DNA from 3 places in the Sodalis sp. RH15 genome. Region 1 is predicted to be linked to each of the others. Evidence: riboswitches for the same ligand, from Rfam matches in the RefSeq annotation. Region 1 holds a riboswitch; each other region holds the start of a gene.
The links. Region 1 has a riboswitch for thiamine pyrophosphate ahead of thiM (hydroxyethylthiazole kinase). Riboswitches for the same ligand answer to the same signal wherever they lie in the genome.
Positions count from the first base shown of each region.

Region 2: it holds a riboswitch for thiamine pyrophosphate, as region 1 does, so the genes downstream of both, thiB (thiamine ABC transporter substrate binding subunit) here and thiM (hydroxyethylthiazole kinase) in region 1, are expected to answer to the same signal.
Region 3: it holds a riboswitch for thiamine pyrophosphate, as region 1 does, so the genes downstream of both, thiC (phosphomethylpyrimidine synthase ThiC) here and thiM (hydroxyethylthiazole kinase) in region 1, are expected to answer to the same signal.

Region 1 is NZ_CP178738.1:4,459,680-4,464,332, forward strand. Features, by position in the region: gene ACL2XO_RS20245 (hypothetical protein) at 1-865, shown strand, start outside; gene thiD (bifunctional hydroxymethylpyrimidine kinase/phosphomethylpyrimidine kinase) at 812-1,615, opposite strand; gene thiM (hydroxyethylthiazole kinase) at 1,612-2,406, opposite strand; TPP riboswitch at 2,446-2,546, opposite strand; gene ACL2XO_RS20260 (hypothetical protein) at 2,576-2,923, opposite strand; gene ACL2XO_RS20265 (helix-turn-helix transcriptional regulator) at 3,224-3,955, opposite strand; gene ACL2XO_RS20270 (GNAT family N-acetyltransferase) at 4,314-4,653, shown strand, end outside.
Region 2 is NZ_CP178738.1:4,942,363-4,947,015, forward strand. Features, by position in the region: gene leuD (3-isopropylmalate dehydratase small subunit) at 1-149, shown strand, start outside; gene sgrT (glucose uptake inhibitor SgrT) at 593-760, opposite strand; gene sgrR (HTH-type transcriptional regulator SgrR) at 869-2,530, shown strand; TPP riboswitch at 2,568-2,686, shown strand; gene thiB (thiamine ABC transporter substrate binding subunit) at 2,730-3,710, shown strand; gene thiP (thiamine/thiamine pyrophosphate ABC transporter permease ThiP) at 3,686-4,653, shown strand, end outside.
Region 3 is NZ_CP178738.1:5,940,012-5,944,664, reverse strand. Features, by position in the region: gene ACL2XO_RS26870 (HesA/MoeB/ThiF family protein) at 1-451, opposite strand, end outside; gene thiE (thiamine phosphate synthase) at 441-1,094, opposite strand; gene thiC (phosphomethylpyrimidine synthase ThiC) at 1,091-3,010, opposite strand; TPP riboswitch at 3,113-3,226, opposite strand; gene rsd (sigma D regulator) at 3,337-3,858, opposite strand; gene nudC (NAD(+) diphosphatase) at 3,952-4,653, shown strand, end outside.

The sequences.
Region 1 (4,653 bases):
CGCCAAAGAGACACATCCCCTGTCGACGTTAGACGAAAAGAACATTTGCTCCATGGTGGATGACCTGAAGCTCACCGACAGCGATAAAGAACATTACGTCACCGGATGGATGGGTGAAGACAGCGTGGTGGTGATTCACAATTATCGCGAAAAGCGCGGTACCTCCAACGGCTTTGTGCTGTCCAAGGAGAATCAATACCGTCTTAGCGTGCAGTCCATCGCCTTTCGCATCCCCAAAATATTTCTCTGGTTATCGCTGCGCCGCAAGCCGCGCAATGCCACCTTGATTACCTATGACACCATCGGTGAGCTGCGCAGTCCCATCGTCCAATACCGCAACCTGTTCGACAAGTCGTTAAAACTTAAATTGGAACAGGATTGGCAGGCGCTAAACGACTATATCGGTTTAGCCTGCTGGCAATTGGAAAACGGCTGCCCGCTGTGGAAACAGCTGGAACAGGCCATTACTCCTGCGGCATTGACCGCATGGGTCAACGCACCGGTTTTCGAAGAGAAGCGCCTGCAAAAGGACGGACTGTTCGAGGGCTTTTGGTCCGGCAACGTTTTTATCGCCCGTTCCAACCCCCCCTATCCGTCATTGCAGTTATTATGGCGCGATGAAGACAACCGCCTGCAGCCGGGATATATCTTTACCGCGGTACCGGATAAAAAGCAGGACAAACTCGTGCCTTCGCTGCGCATTCGTCCCCACCGCGCCGAGAAACACTATCCGCTTAACGTCTTCGACGCCCGCCATCTGCAATATGCCCGCTCGCTGTTGAGCTACGCCGAAGGTGTGTTAACCGGCATGTCACCACCACTGGTGGAAATGATGGACGGGTCCAATCCCCTGCCCGACCTCTAAATCATCGGCATGCAGCAACGCCTGCTGCAAATAGGCTTTCGCCGCCCGCAGGGTTTGCTCCCAGTCGTCATATTGCGGGCGCAACGCCGCCAACGCGGCGGACAGCGTACAGCCGGTGCCGTGGGTATGGCGGGTATTGACCCGCAGGGCATCGAACCGCAGCTCCCCGTCGGCGGTAATCAGCCAATCGGGACTGGATTCTCCATGCAGATGGCCGCCTTTCATCACCACCGCCCGGCAACCCAACGCCAGCAGCGCCCGGCCCTGCTCACGCATGCCGCTTTCATCGTCTGCCGGCGGGCAGTTCAATAATGCCGCCGCCTCCGGCAGGTTGGGGGTGATGATGGATGCCAGCGGCAACAGTTCATCCCTTAGCGCCGACACCGCATCCGGCGCCAGCAGGAAATCACCGCTTTTTGCCACCATAACCGTGTCCAGCACCACGAAGGGGATGGGATATCGCCGGAGTTTTTCCGCCACTACCCGGACGATATCCCCCTGCCCCAGCATGCCGATTTTGGCGCTGTCGATACGCACATCGCTGAGCACCGAGTCCAGCTGTTCACCTACAAACTCAGGAGTGATGGGATAGATGGATTGCACGCCGCGGGTATTTTGCGCCACCAGGGCGGTAATTACCGTGGTGCCGTAAGCGCCGAGGGCCGAAAAGGTTTTCATATCGGCCTGGATGCCGGCCCCGCCGCTGGGATCGGTACCGGCGATGGTCAAGAGATTCCGGATGCGGCTCATTGCAGCTGCTCTCCCTGGAGAGTATAGAGTCTATCAAGGAAATCCACGGCAAAACTGCCGGGCCCCTTGACGTCAGCCGCGGTGAGCCGGCCGGCGCGGGCCATGACTTTGCAGGCGGCGGCCACGTGCGACAAACGATCCCCCGGCAGCGCGCAAAAGGCCGCCACCACCGCCGATAACGCGCAGCCGGTCCCCGTCACCCGGGTCATCAGCGGATGGCCGTCATTGATGGACCATATCCGCTCCCCGTCGGTGACAAAATCCACCCGTCCTGTTACCGCCACCAGCGTGTGATAGTCCGTGGCCAGCTTCCGGGCGGCGGACAGGGCCAGGCTGGAATCATCGGCACTGTCCACGCCGCGTCCCAGAGCGCTCTCGCCGGCCAAGGCCAGGATCTCGGAGGCATTGCCGCGGATGGCGGCCGGGCGCAGCGGCAGGAGACTATGGGCGAACCCGGTTCGATAGGCAAGAGGTCCCGCCGCCACCGGATCGAGTACCCACGGAGTGCCGGCCTCGTTAGCGGCCTGGACGGCGGCCAGCATGGCCTCCGCCTGGCGGCGGCGCAGCGTGCCGATATTCACCAGCAGGGCATCGGCCACGGCGCTGAATTGCGCCGCCTCTTCCGGATCGACCACCATTGCCGGCGCGGCGCCGAGCGCCAGCAGGGTATTGGCGGTAAAAGCCTGCACCACGTCATTGGTCAAGCAATGCACCAGCGGCGCATGCTGCCGAAGCAAATCAAGGGAGGCGGCCGCGGTCAGGCCGGGAAATTCCATAGGTTGTACAGTCATATTGCTCCCAGCCGGCGTTTAAGAAGACGGGATCCGGAGGAAGGGACGCCGTGACTTCCCTACGCTGGCATTATCCAGATCAGGTTATGCGGGTTAAATCTCAGTCCGCTGCGTAACAACGGACACCCCGAGTCAAGTCTGTTGATTATCCGGGTGCGGGAAGAAAAGATCAACGATCGCAGGGGACTTCCTGCAAGCCATGCCGCAACAGCATCCGGCCGATGCACCCATCGCCGGTGCGAGGCGAGGAACCTGCGCCGGTGGGGGTCAACAGCCAGACGGGGCGATTATCAAGCCAGGCCGGCTGAACCAGCCCCGACTCGGCCAAGGCCTCGAGACGGCCCAAGAGCCAGGGATCGTTATCCACCGGCAGGGAGATTGGCCAGGCCGGATTGCCAAGGCACTCATGGGAAACGTTATTCAAAATGCGTTGCAGCACCTCTTTATCAACAACATTGGAGGCGAAGGCCGTCAATGGGAATAAAAAAAGCAGATAAGAGGCAATAATTTTACACATGTAATATAATCAATCCTATTTGCTTCCTGCTGTATTTTCAATGTCTATTACCGACACTGTCTACAACTTCGCGGCGCCGGTATCCCGTCCGATTAGATTAAAAGAGAGGGTATAAACGCAGCTACAATAAACATCAGGTTTTAGCTTTCCGAGGTGAAACCCTGAGAAAATGAATGTAATTAGCACATCAATATATGGATCTGGTTTAATAAAAATTAAATAATTTTTATTTTGGATAATAAAACAGAACACACAAGACCAGCGAAGATAATATTATCCAACCTTATCGTTCATAAAGCATTAACTGAAAAGCTTGAGCTCCATGGCACGGCTAATGGCATGTTTAGCATTGACAACGCCAAGCTTATCAATAATATTTCTTATATGAAATTTTACCGTTCCTTCTCTGATGGTAAGAATAGTGGCCACCTCGCCATAGGTTTTACCCGCGCTGGCCCAGAATAATACTTCTTTTTCCCTGGGCGATAGCAGTGCATGGGTGGGTGGGCCGCCGTAAGGCTGCATAGCGCGCATTTCGGCGCGCATAAAATTGATCACTTTTTCATGGGTGGTAATCAACAGCATCTGGAATTTTTCCTTATTTTGCTCGATGATACGATAAAAATCCGAGCTGCCGGTGCGATTGGTGAGGCTCAGCGTCGCCAGATTGTCGTCGCCGTCATGCAACGTGAAGGTATAACCGCTGTTCAGACGATAAAATTTCGACAGATTGAAAAAACTGTGCTGATGGATTATCGCCGGATTGTCAGGCCAAATAAATGGCGAAAATTTCCGGCATGCGATGATCATGACCGGATCAATTTTTTGATAGCCATGGTTTTTATATTGATTAATCCAGCCCGCCGGATAATCGGATATTATAGAGGCAGGAAAACTGTGTGATTTGTTCATCATTAAGTAAGCAAAACAAAAAACATGAGTATTCTTGAAAATCTGGATAAGATAGAGCTTAAGTTCTTTTTTCATGGCTGTGATAAAAACATCTTGGCTGTTTTCAACTGATTTTTCCATAATCTATGCCTGCAATATTAACTAATACTCATCATTTAATATTCCCGCCAGGTAATTAATGACTGGCTGAAAGGTTAATTTCAAGAGGATTTTCGATAATATAAGAGGCCAGGTATTGATGCAACTACTAATAGAACAAGGGATATCCTTATCTGTTAGGAAAATTGACCCACTGATACCTTAATACCGTCGCCGCCTCCCGCCGCCCGGCGGTCCGTTGTTACCGGCCGAAACCGCGGATTCGGTCCGGAAGGGCCACAACCATCAAATTATTGACAAATTGTCTGATATAATTAAGCACCGAGTGCTTTCCCAAGAATCCATCCACTGCACCGGGTAGTTGCAGTAAGGAGAAGCTGTGCTTGTCAGGACTTATCGAGAATCAGACCGACCCTTTTTACGCACCCTGTACCTCTCTTCCCGCAAAAAATGCTGGACCTGGCTGGACGGCAGACAGTGGCATCTGGAGGATTTCGACGGTGCGACATTTGGCGAAAAGATTTTGGTGGCCGAAGAGCAAAATCACATTGTCGGCTTTGCCTCCCTTTGGCTGCCGGACAGCTTTTTGCACAATCTATTTGTTGATCCTGCCTGGCAGCGGCAGGGGGTGGCCACCGCGCTGCTGGAAGCCTGCTATCCGCTGTGCGGCGATAAGATGGCCCTGAAGTGCCTGACCAAAAATCGCCGAGCCCTGGCGT
Region 2 (4,653 bases), 480 kb from region 1:
TGATTGCCGGCGATAAAACCTATCCGTTCGAAATTGATGCTTTTCGCCGTCATTGCATGATCAACGGCCTCGACAGCATCGGCCTGACGCTGCAGCACGAGACCGCCATTACCGAGTACGAAGCCAAGCAGCCGGTGTTTCTGCACTAGCCTGTAGTGTTTTTCACCGTGTTTAAGACACCGGTCCTTCCGTCGTCTGACATTCTGTTGCAAGCCGGGGAGTTTTACTCTCCGGCTTTTATTTGCTGGGAAGAGGATACAGAGCCCGTTTTATTGGCAGGCTGACCTTAATATCTGGGACATGACGCCAATTGGCTCTTCTCGGTGCGCCAATCGATACGGGCTATTCGAGGCTGCGTTTAAGTATTTTATAGCTGAAGCCTCATAAATTTTTTCACAAAAAACCTTTAAATTAAATATATATAAATATCTTCACCCGCCTCTGAGATACTTTTACCCCCCTGACATTAAAAAAACCGGCAAGCTTTCGCTTCCCGGCTGGTTAATTTCACCAATACTCACAAGCTTACGTTTATCAAAGCAGCAAAATCCTTTTTATTGCTCCATACCATGGATACTCTATTCATAGAATATTATATCCAGTGCTGGTATTCGTTTTCCGACATCTTATCGATGTGCCACTGGGTTACCTGTAATAACAGCGCCATCCTTGCTGCGCTTAAAGCCTTATCAGGGCGACCGCCTTTACCGATGGCACGCAGATAACATTGATAGAATCGTCGTAACGTCGTTTTTTTCATCTGTTTGCCCCCGTCGCCTCCATTCGATGCTCCCCTTTCGACAAAAGCATTATCGGCTTATTATAGCGGAAGAAAAATAGACGGCTTTCGAAGGAGAGTTCCTCTTTTATGACTTCATCCCGCTTGCATCAGCAATTTATCCGCCTGTGGCAAAGCTGCCAGGGGCAGGAGCAAGAGACCACTCTGCAGGATTTGGCGCTGGTGCTCAGCTGCTCTCGGCGCCATGTCCGTTCCTTGCTGAAAGCGATGCAGGATATGGGCTGGCTGGAGTGGCGTTCCCAGGCCGGACGCGGCAAACACTCACATCTCCGGTTTCTTTATACCGGCCTGGCGTTGCAACAGCAGCGGGCCGAAGACCTGCTGGAGCAGGATCGCATCGACCAGTTGGTGCAATTGGTGGGGGACAAAGATGTAGTGCGCCAGATGCTGTTGTCCCATGTGGGCCGCAGCTTCCGGCAAGGCAAGCATATTCTGCGGGTCCTCTACTATCGTTCACTGCAAAATTTGCTGCCCGGCACGCCGCTGCGCCGCTCGGAGAACCATGTGGTACGGCAGATTTTCAGCGGCCTGACCCGGATAAATGAGGAAAATGGGGAACTGGAGCCGGATCTGGCCCACCATTGGCAGCGGGTCTCGGCGCTCCATTGGCGTTTTTATCTGCGCCCGGCCATTCATTTTCATCATGGACGCGAGCTGACCACCGACGATGTGCGCCTGTCGCTGCTGCGCCTGAAAGACCAGCCGCTGTTCAGCCATCTGGATAGCGTCAGCTCGGCCACCGCCAATACCGTTGATATCACCCTGTCCGCGCCGGACGAATGGCTGCCCTGGCTACTGAGCAGCGTATCGGCCATGATCTTGCCGCAGGAGTGGCAAACATTACCTGATTTTACCCGACGTCCCATCGGCACCGGGCCCTATGCCGTGGTCAACAATGGCCCGAGCCAGCTGAAAATCCGGGCTTTTGATGACTATTTCGGCTATCGAGCGCTGATTGATGAGGTGAATATCTGGGTATTGCCGGATCTTACCGCTGAGCTGACCTACTCAGGGGTGCAACTGCAAGGGGACGACAGCGGCCATGATGAGCTGGAAACCCGCCTGGGGGACGGCTGCTATTTTATTCTGTTCGACCAGCGCTCGCCGCTGATGCAAAACCCGGAACATCGCCGCTGGCTCTGCGAAAACATCGACCCGATATCCATGCTGGTGCAGGCCGGACCGGCCTATCAGCACTACTGGTCGCCGGCCTACGGTATCCTGCCGCGCTGGCACCACAACAAGGTCGCCGAGGCGCGCCCGAAACCGTCGGGACTGACCCATCTCAGGCTGACGGTTTACCACGCTCATTCCGAATTTGATGATTTATGCCGCGCCTTGACCGAGGTCCTGGCGCGACTGGATATCCAGTTGACCGTCAACACCCTGAACTACGAAGCCTGGCATCAGGGCGCGGCGCAGAGCGACATTTGGCTTGGCAGCGCCAACTTCTCCCCGCCGCTGGAATTCTCGCTGTTCGCGACCTTCTATGAAATGCCGTTACTGCATCACTGCCTGCAAACTGATTTCGCCCGGATAGCGCAAACCTGGCGCAGCCGGCAATTACCGCTGGCGGAGTGGTGCAGCGCGCTGGTCACCGATTATCGCCTGCACCCTCTGTTTCACCACCGGATGATATTGCAAGGGCAACGCAGCATGCGCGGCGTGCGCATGAATGCCCTCGGCTGGTTCGATTTCAAATCCGCCTGGTTTGCGCCGCCGGATTCCTAAACGCTGTCAAGAGGCGAACAAACCCATTACAATGAACGCGTTCTCAACGGGGTGCGAAATTCACCGGCGCTATGCCGCCGGTGAATTTCGCTGAGACCACACCCGTCGAACCTGATCCGGTTAATACCGGCGAAGGGATTTGAGAGCGCGCCGCGCTGCCTCAGAACTCCTTTGCCATACTTCTTTTCAGGAGCGCAACGTGATAAAAAAATGGTTACCTTCCCTTATTTTACTGGCTTCCATACCCGCATGGGCAAAACCCGTATTGACGGTTTACACCTATGATTCATTCGCCTCCGAATGGGGCCCCGGCCCGGCTATCAAAAAGGCCTTTGAAGCCCAATGCGGCTGTGAACTGAAATTCATCGTCCAGGAAGACGGCGTCGCGCTGCTCAATCGCCTGCGCATCGAAGGGAAAAAAAGCAGTGCGGATGTGGTGGTAGGGTTGGATGATAATCTGATCCAGGCCGCCCAGGATACCCATCTGTTTAAACCTCATAACGTGGATACCGCAGGACTTACCCTGCCCGGCGGCTGGCATGACGCTACTTTTCTGCCTTTTGATTACGGCTATTTCGCCTTTGTCTACGATAAAAACAAGCTTAAAAATCCCCCCGCCAGCCTGCATGAGCTTATCGATGGCCCGGCGCCGCTGAAAATCATCTATGAAGATCCCCGCACCAGCACCCCCGGACTGGGTTTACTGCTGTGGGTGCAAAAAGTCTATGGCGACGACGCGCCACAGGCCTGGCAACGTCTGGCGAAAAAGACCGTTACCGTGCCCAAGGGCTGGAGCGAGGCCTATGGGCTGTTCCTGAAAGGGGAAGCGGATATGGTGCTCAGCTACACCACCTCGCCGGCCTACCATATAGTGGAAGAGAAAAAGGATAATTACGCCGCCGCGTCCTTCAGCGAAGGGCATTATGTGCAGGTGGAAGTGGCCGGCCAACTGGCCGCCAGTAAAAATCCCGAGCTGGCGCAGCAGTTTATGCATTTTATGGTGACGCCGGCCTTCCAGCAGACCATCCCCACCGGCAACTGGATGTACCCGGTGATAAAGACTCCGCTGCCGGCCGGTTTTGACCAGCCGCCGCAAAAAACGCTGTCCTATACGCCGCAGGAAGTGGCGAAACAACGGAACAATTGGACCCAGACATGGCTGCGCGCCGTCAGCCAATAATCCCCCGCTGGCTGTGGCCGGGACTGTTGGCGGCCGCGCTGCTGGCCGCCATTGCGCTGTCGGCCGTGGGCGCGTTATGGATCAATGCCCCGGCCACTCAATGGCGGGATATGCTGACCGACGGCTATCTTCGCCATGTGCTGCGTTTTACCCTCTGGCAGGCGCTGCTGTCGGCGGTACTGTCGGTCTTGCCGGCGATTTTTCTCGCCCGGGCGCTTTTTCGCCGTCGTTTCCCCGGCCGCCTGCTGCTGCTGCGCTTTTGCGCCATGACGCTGGTGATGCCGGTGCTGGTGGCGGTATTCGGTATATTGGACGTTTACGGCCGCCAGGGCTGGCTGGCGCAGATAAGCGCGGCGCTGCACTTGCCTTATGGTTTCTCCCCTTATGGTTTGCCGGGTATCCTGCTGGCCCATGTCTTTTTTAACCTGCCGCTGGCGACGCGGCTGCTGCTACAGGGACTGGAAAGTATCCCGGTGGAACAGCGCCAGCTGGCGGCACAGCTCAATATCAGCGGCTGGAATTTTTTCCGGCTGCTGGAGTGGCCCTGGTTGCGCCGTCAGCTACTGCCGGCGGCGGCGCTGATTTTTATGCTGTGCTTCGCCAGTTTCGCCACCGTGCTATCCCTGGGGGGCGGGCCCGGAGCCACCACCATCGAACTGGCCATTTACCAAGCGCTGAGCTACGACTACGATCCCGGCCGCGCGGCGCTGCTGGCATTGCTGCAAATGATCTGCTGCCTGGGCCTGGTACTGTTCAGCCAGCGTCTGGCCAAGGCTTTTCCGGTGGGGGACACCCGGCCGTCAGCCTGGCGCAATCCCCGCGACAGGCACCGGGGAAGAATCATCGACGGGATCGTTATCGTCATGGCATTGCTCTTGTTGCTGCCCCCCTTGCTGGCGGTGGTCGCCGACGGTATCAACCGCGACCTTGCCTCGGCCCTGGC
Region 3 (4,653 bases), 1.5 Mb from region 1:
TGGCGCTTATCAAGGTTTTACCCTGTCGGACGCAGGCGGCGTTTATCTCATGGCGGGTTTGCATATTATCGCTGCAGTCCAGGATCAAATCCGCCCTCGCCACCGCGCGCGTCAACGATTCGCCCGCCAGACGCTCCTGTAATGGGATATATTTTCCCAACGGGTTAAGCGCCTGTAACTGCTGCTGCGCCACCAGGGCCTTGGAATGAGTGATATCGCCGGTTCGATAGAGAATCTGGCGCTGAAGATTGCTGACGTCCACTCGGTCGTCATCCGCCAGCAGCAGGGTGCCGACCCCGGCCGCCGCCAGATACAGGGCGGCGGGGGAACCCAGGCCGCCGAGACCGGCTATCAGCACGGTTGCAGCCATTAACTTTTCCTGGCCTTCGGGACCTATCTCTTCCAGCAGCATGTGCCGGCTGTAGCGCAAAAACGCCTGGTCATTGAGCATCCGCCACCTCCCGGCCTTCTGTTTTTTGCAATAAGACAGCGGTGGCCAATCGCCAGTCCGGCGCTTTGGTGATGGCGCTTACCACCGCCACGCTGCCGACGCCGCAGTCCATTACCGCGTCCACCCGATCGATACTGATACCGCCGATGGCCACGGTGGGAATATCCTCCAATCCGGCCGCCATGCGCTTGAGATCCGCCAGCCCCTGCGGCTGCGACGGCATGATTTTCGTCTGGGTCGGGAAGATATGGCCCAGGGCGATATAAGAGGGCCGGAACGACAACGCCCGAGCCAGTTCCTGATCGTCATGGGTGGAGAGGCCCAGGCGCAGGCCGGCGCGCTGAATAACCGACAGATCGGCGGTATCCAGGTCTTCCTGGCCCAGATGCACACCGTAAGCGCCGTGTTTCACCGCCAGCCGCCAGTAGTCGTTAATGAATATTCTGGCCTGGTATTTCCTGCCCAGCAGGATGGCGGCTTCGATATCCGGTTCTACCGCCTCGTCCGGCCGATCCTTGATCCGAAGCTGCAGGGTGGTGACGCCTGCGTCCAGCAAACGGACTATCCAGGCCAGGGAGTCCACCACCGGATAGAGCCCCAGCCGATGGGCGGTGGGGGCAAAAGGTGCGTTGAGTGCATTCATTTAGCTATCCCCTCTTCAGTGGGCGTCAGATAGATTTCCCCGCCATGGGCGCGGAATTCGGCCGACATCGTATCCATGCCGCTTTGCTGAACGTCGATGGCCTGAGCGGCGGCATAATCCCTGACTTCCTGGGAAATCTTCATTGAACAGAACTTAGGACCGCACATGGAACAAAAATGCGCCACCTTACCGGACTCCTGGGGCAGGGTTTCATCGTGGTATGCGCGTGCCGTGGCGGGGTCCAGCGCCAGGTTGAACTGATCTTCCCAGCGGAATTCAAAACGCGCCTTGGACATGGCGTTATCGCGAATTTGCGCGCCGGGGTGGCCTTTGGCCAGATCCGCAGCGTGGGCGGCGATTTTGTAGGTGATTAGCCCTTGCTTCACGTCCTCTTTATTTGGCAGGCCCAAATGTTCCTTGGGCGTGACGTAGCACAGCATGGCGCAGCCGAACCAGCCGATAAGCGCCGCGCCGATGCCGGAGGTAAAATGGTCATAACCGGGGGCGATATCGGTTGTCAGCGGTCCGAGAGTGTAAAAGGGAGCTTCGTGGCAGTGCTCCAACTGCTCGGTCATATTGCGGCGAATCATATGCATCGGGATATGGCCGGGGCCTTCTATCATGACCTGGACGTCATATTCCCACGCGATTTTGGTGAGCTCGCCAAGGGTATAGAGTTCGGCGAACTGCGCCTCATCGTTGGCGTCCTGGATGGAGCCGGGGCGCAGGCCGTCGCCCAGCGACAGCGCTACATCATAGGCGGCGCAGATTTGGCAGATTTCGCGGAAATGTTCATACAGAAAGCTTTCCTTGTGATGTGACAAACACCATTTCGCCATAATGGAACCGCCGCGGGAGACGATGCCGGTTAACCGTTTGGCGGTCATGGGCACATAGCGCAGCAGCACGCCGGCATGAATGGTAAAGTAGTCCACCCCTTGTTCCGCCTGCTCCAAGAGGGTATCGCGGAACGTTTCCCAGGTCAGATTCTCCGCCACGCCGTTGACCTTTTCCAGCGCCTGGTAGATGGGCACCGTACCGATGGGGACCGGGCTGTTGCGCAGTATCCATTCCCGTGTTTCGTGGATATAGCGTCCGGTGGAGAGATCCATTACGGTATCCGCGCCCCAGCGCGTGGACCATACCAGTTTTTCCACTTCTTCTTCGATGGAAGAACTTACCGCCGAGTTGCCGATGTTGGCATTGACCTTCACCAGAAAATTGCGGCCGATAATCATCGGCTCCGATTCGGGATGGTTGATATTGGCGGGGATGATGGCGCGGCCCTCGGCAACCTCCCGCCGCACGAATTCCGGCGTGATATTTTCCGGCAGCTCGGCGCCGAAGCCATGGCCGGGATGCTGTTGCAATAGCACTTCGCCGCGGATTCGTTCACGGCCCATGTTTTCACGCAGCGCAATGAACTCCATTTCCGGCGTCACGATACCCGCCCGGGCGTAATGTAACTGTGTGACGCAGCGCCCAGGTTTGGCGCGCTGCGGCATATGGCCCGGTGCAAAACGGATTTCATCCAGACCGTCGTCGGCACGCCGCTCCCCGCTGTAACGAGAGCTTAATTCACTGACGGTTTCGGTATCCGCCCGGCGTTCGATCCAGTTGGCACGCAACGGAAACAAACCGGCGCGTACGTCAATGGATATCTCCGGGTCGCCATAGGGTCCGGCGGTATCGTATATCGGCACCGGCTCGTTCTGTTCATATCGGGGGGCGCTTTTATCACCGCCGATCATGGTCGGACTGAGCTGTATTTCACGCATCGGCACCCGGATATCGGCACTGCTGCCCTGTAAATAAATGCGGCGGGACTGGGGGAACGCCTCGCCTTTCAGGCGGTTGATAAAATCCTGGGCCTGTGCCCGCTGTTCGCGGCGGGAAGGAGTGGTGGGTAGAGACATAGCAATTCCTTATAAAGAAGTTAGGGAAAATTGCTTGTCCGGAGCGCTACGGGAGTAATAAGACAGGGCTGGAATCATATGTCGATCGACGATGATTCTTGGCGTTGAATTACTCTTGTTCCCTTCGCGGGTATTAACCCGATCAGGTTCCGCGGATCCCGAATTAACGGTCTCAGCCTGGCGTAATGTACGCGCTAGGCACTCCGACAAGATACCGGCTCATCACGAGCCAACGTTTGCTGACAAAGTGCCCCTACTCGTTGACGCCGGGGCGATTGGTCAGCGTTGCGGCTCAGATGAGCCGAAAAGGATGCTCAGACCCGACGCTAAGCCAGGCGCGAGGCATCCGGGTCATTATTGGCGGCGGGTTCCGAGGGCCGATAGTCCGCTCGGTGCTCCAACGCCTTTTGAATCAGCTTGTCCTCCAGCGAAAACCGGGTGCCCAGCGCCTCGCCGACGCCGGAAAGGGCTTCCTGGAACTCCATGCAGTTGTCATGATCCACGGCGGTCTCAAATTGGCTGTCATAAAACGACATGATTTGTTGCGTATTTTCCTGCAAAGCCTGGTAGATCTGCGTTATTAAAAGACGGTTGGGACCGCTTTCGTCCGCCTCCGGCACGATACGATCGTACACATGAAAATGGCCGGCGGACAGATAGTCCACGAGATGATGGCAAAAGTCGTCCAGCGCGTTTTCATCCAGAGGAGTATGCTTTTCTTTGTTGGGCTTAAGACCGATGAGATGGTAATAAGCAACCAGTAAGCCCCGGCGGGCCACCAGCCATTGGTCAATAAGTTCGTTACTGCCGCCAACCCGTTGAGCCAAGATTTCCAGCTGGTTTAACATGACAGACTCCGATGTAATAAAAGTAACGCTGCGTTATTTATCTTTTAAAGCTAAATTCTAGATTGCCAGTGAAAAAGGGGTAGTGCAACTAAAATGGAACAAGAACTCAGCGGTAACGAACACGGCTGGTGGGTCGTCAGCCAGAACAGCAAATTGTGGTTACCCCAAGGGGAATTGCCGTTTGGTTTGGCCTCCGCCTGGTCGCTGCAGGGGTTTACTGCAACCCCCATCGGCGAATGGGCAGGGTCTACCGCCTGGCTGGTACGCCATACCATGCCCCGGGATATGGGATCGGTCCGGCAGATCATTGACCAAGACCCCGGCCTGTTCCAATTGGCGGGGCGGGGTGTCCAACTGGCGGAATTCTACCGGGCCCACCGGTTTTGCGGCTACTGCGGACATACCATGCGCATTAGCGGCAAAGAGTGGGCTTGCCTGTGCGATCATTGCCATGAACGCTATTACCCGCAAATCGCTCCATGCATTATAGTTGCGATTCGCCGGGGCGATGAAATTTTGCTGGCCCAGCATACCCGCCATCGCGGCGGCATCTATACCGTGCTGGCCGGATTCGTCGAAGTGGGTGAAACGCTGGAGCAAACGGTGGCCCGCGAGGTCATGGAAGAGACCAAGGTGAAGGTGAAGAATGTACGCTATGTCACCTCTCAGCCATGGCCTTTTCCCCATTCGCTGATGATGGCTTTTATGGCGGAGTATGACGGTGGCGACATCACCCCCGATCACAGCGAGATCCTGGATGCCGGCTGGTATCGTTACGATGCATTGCCGTTATTG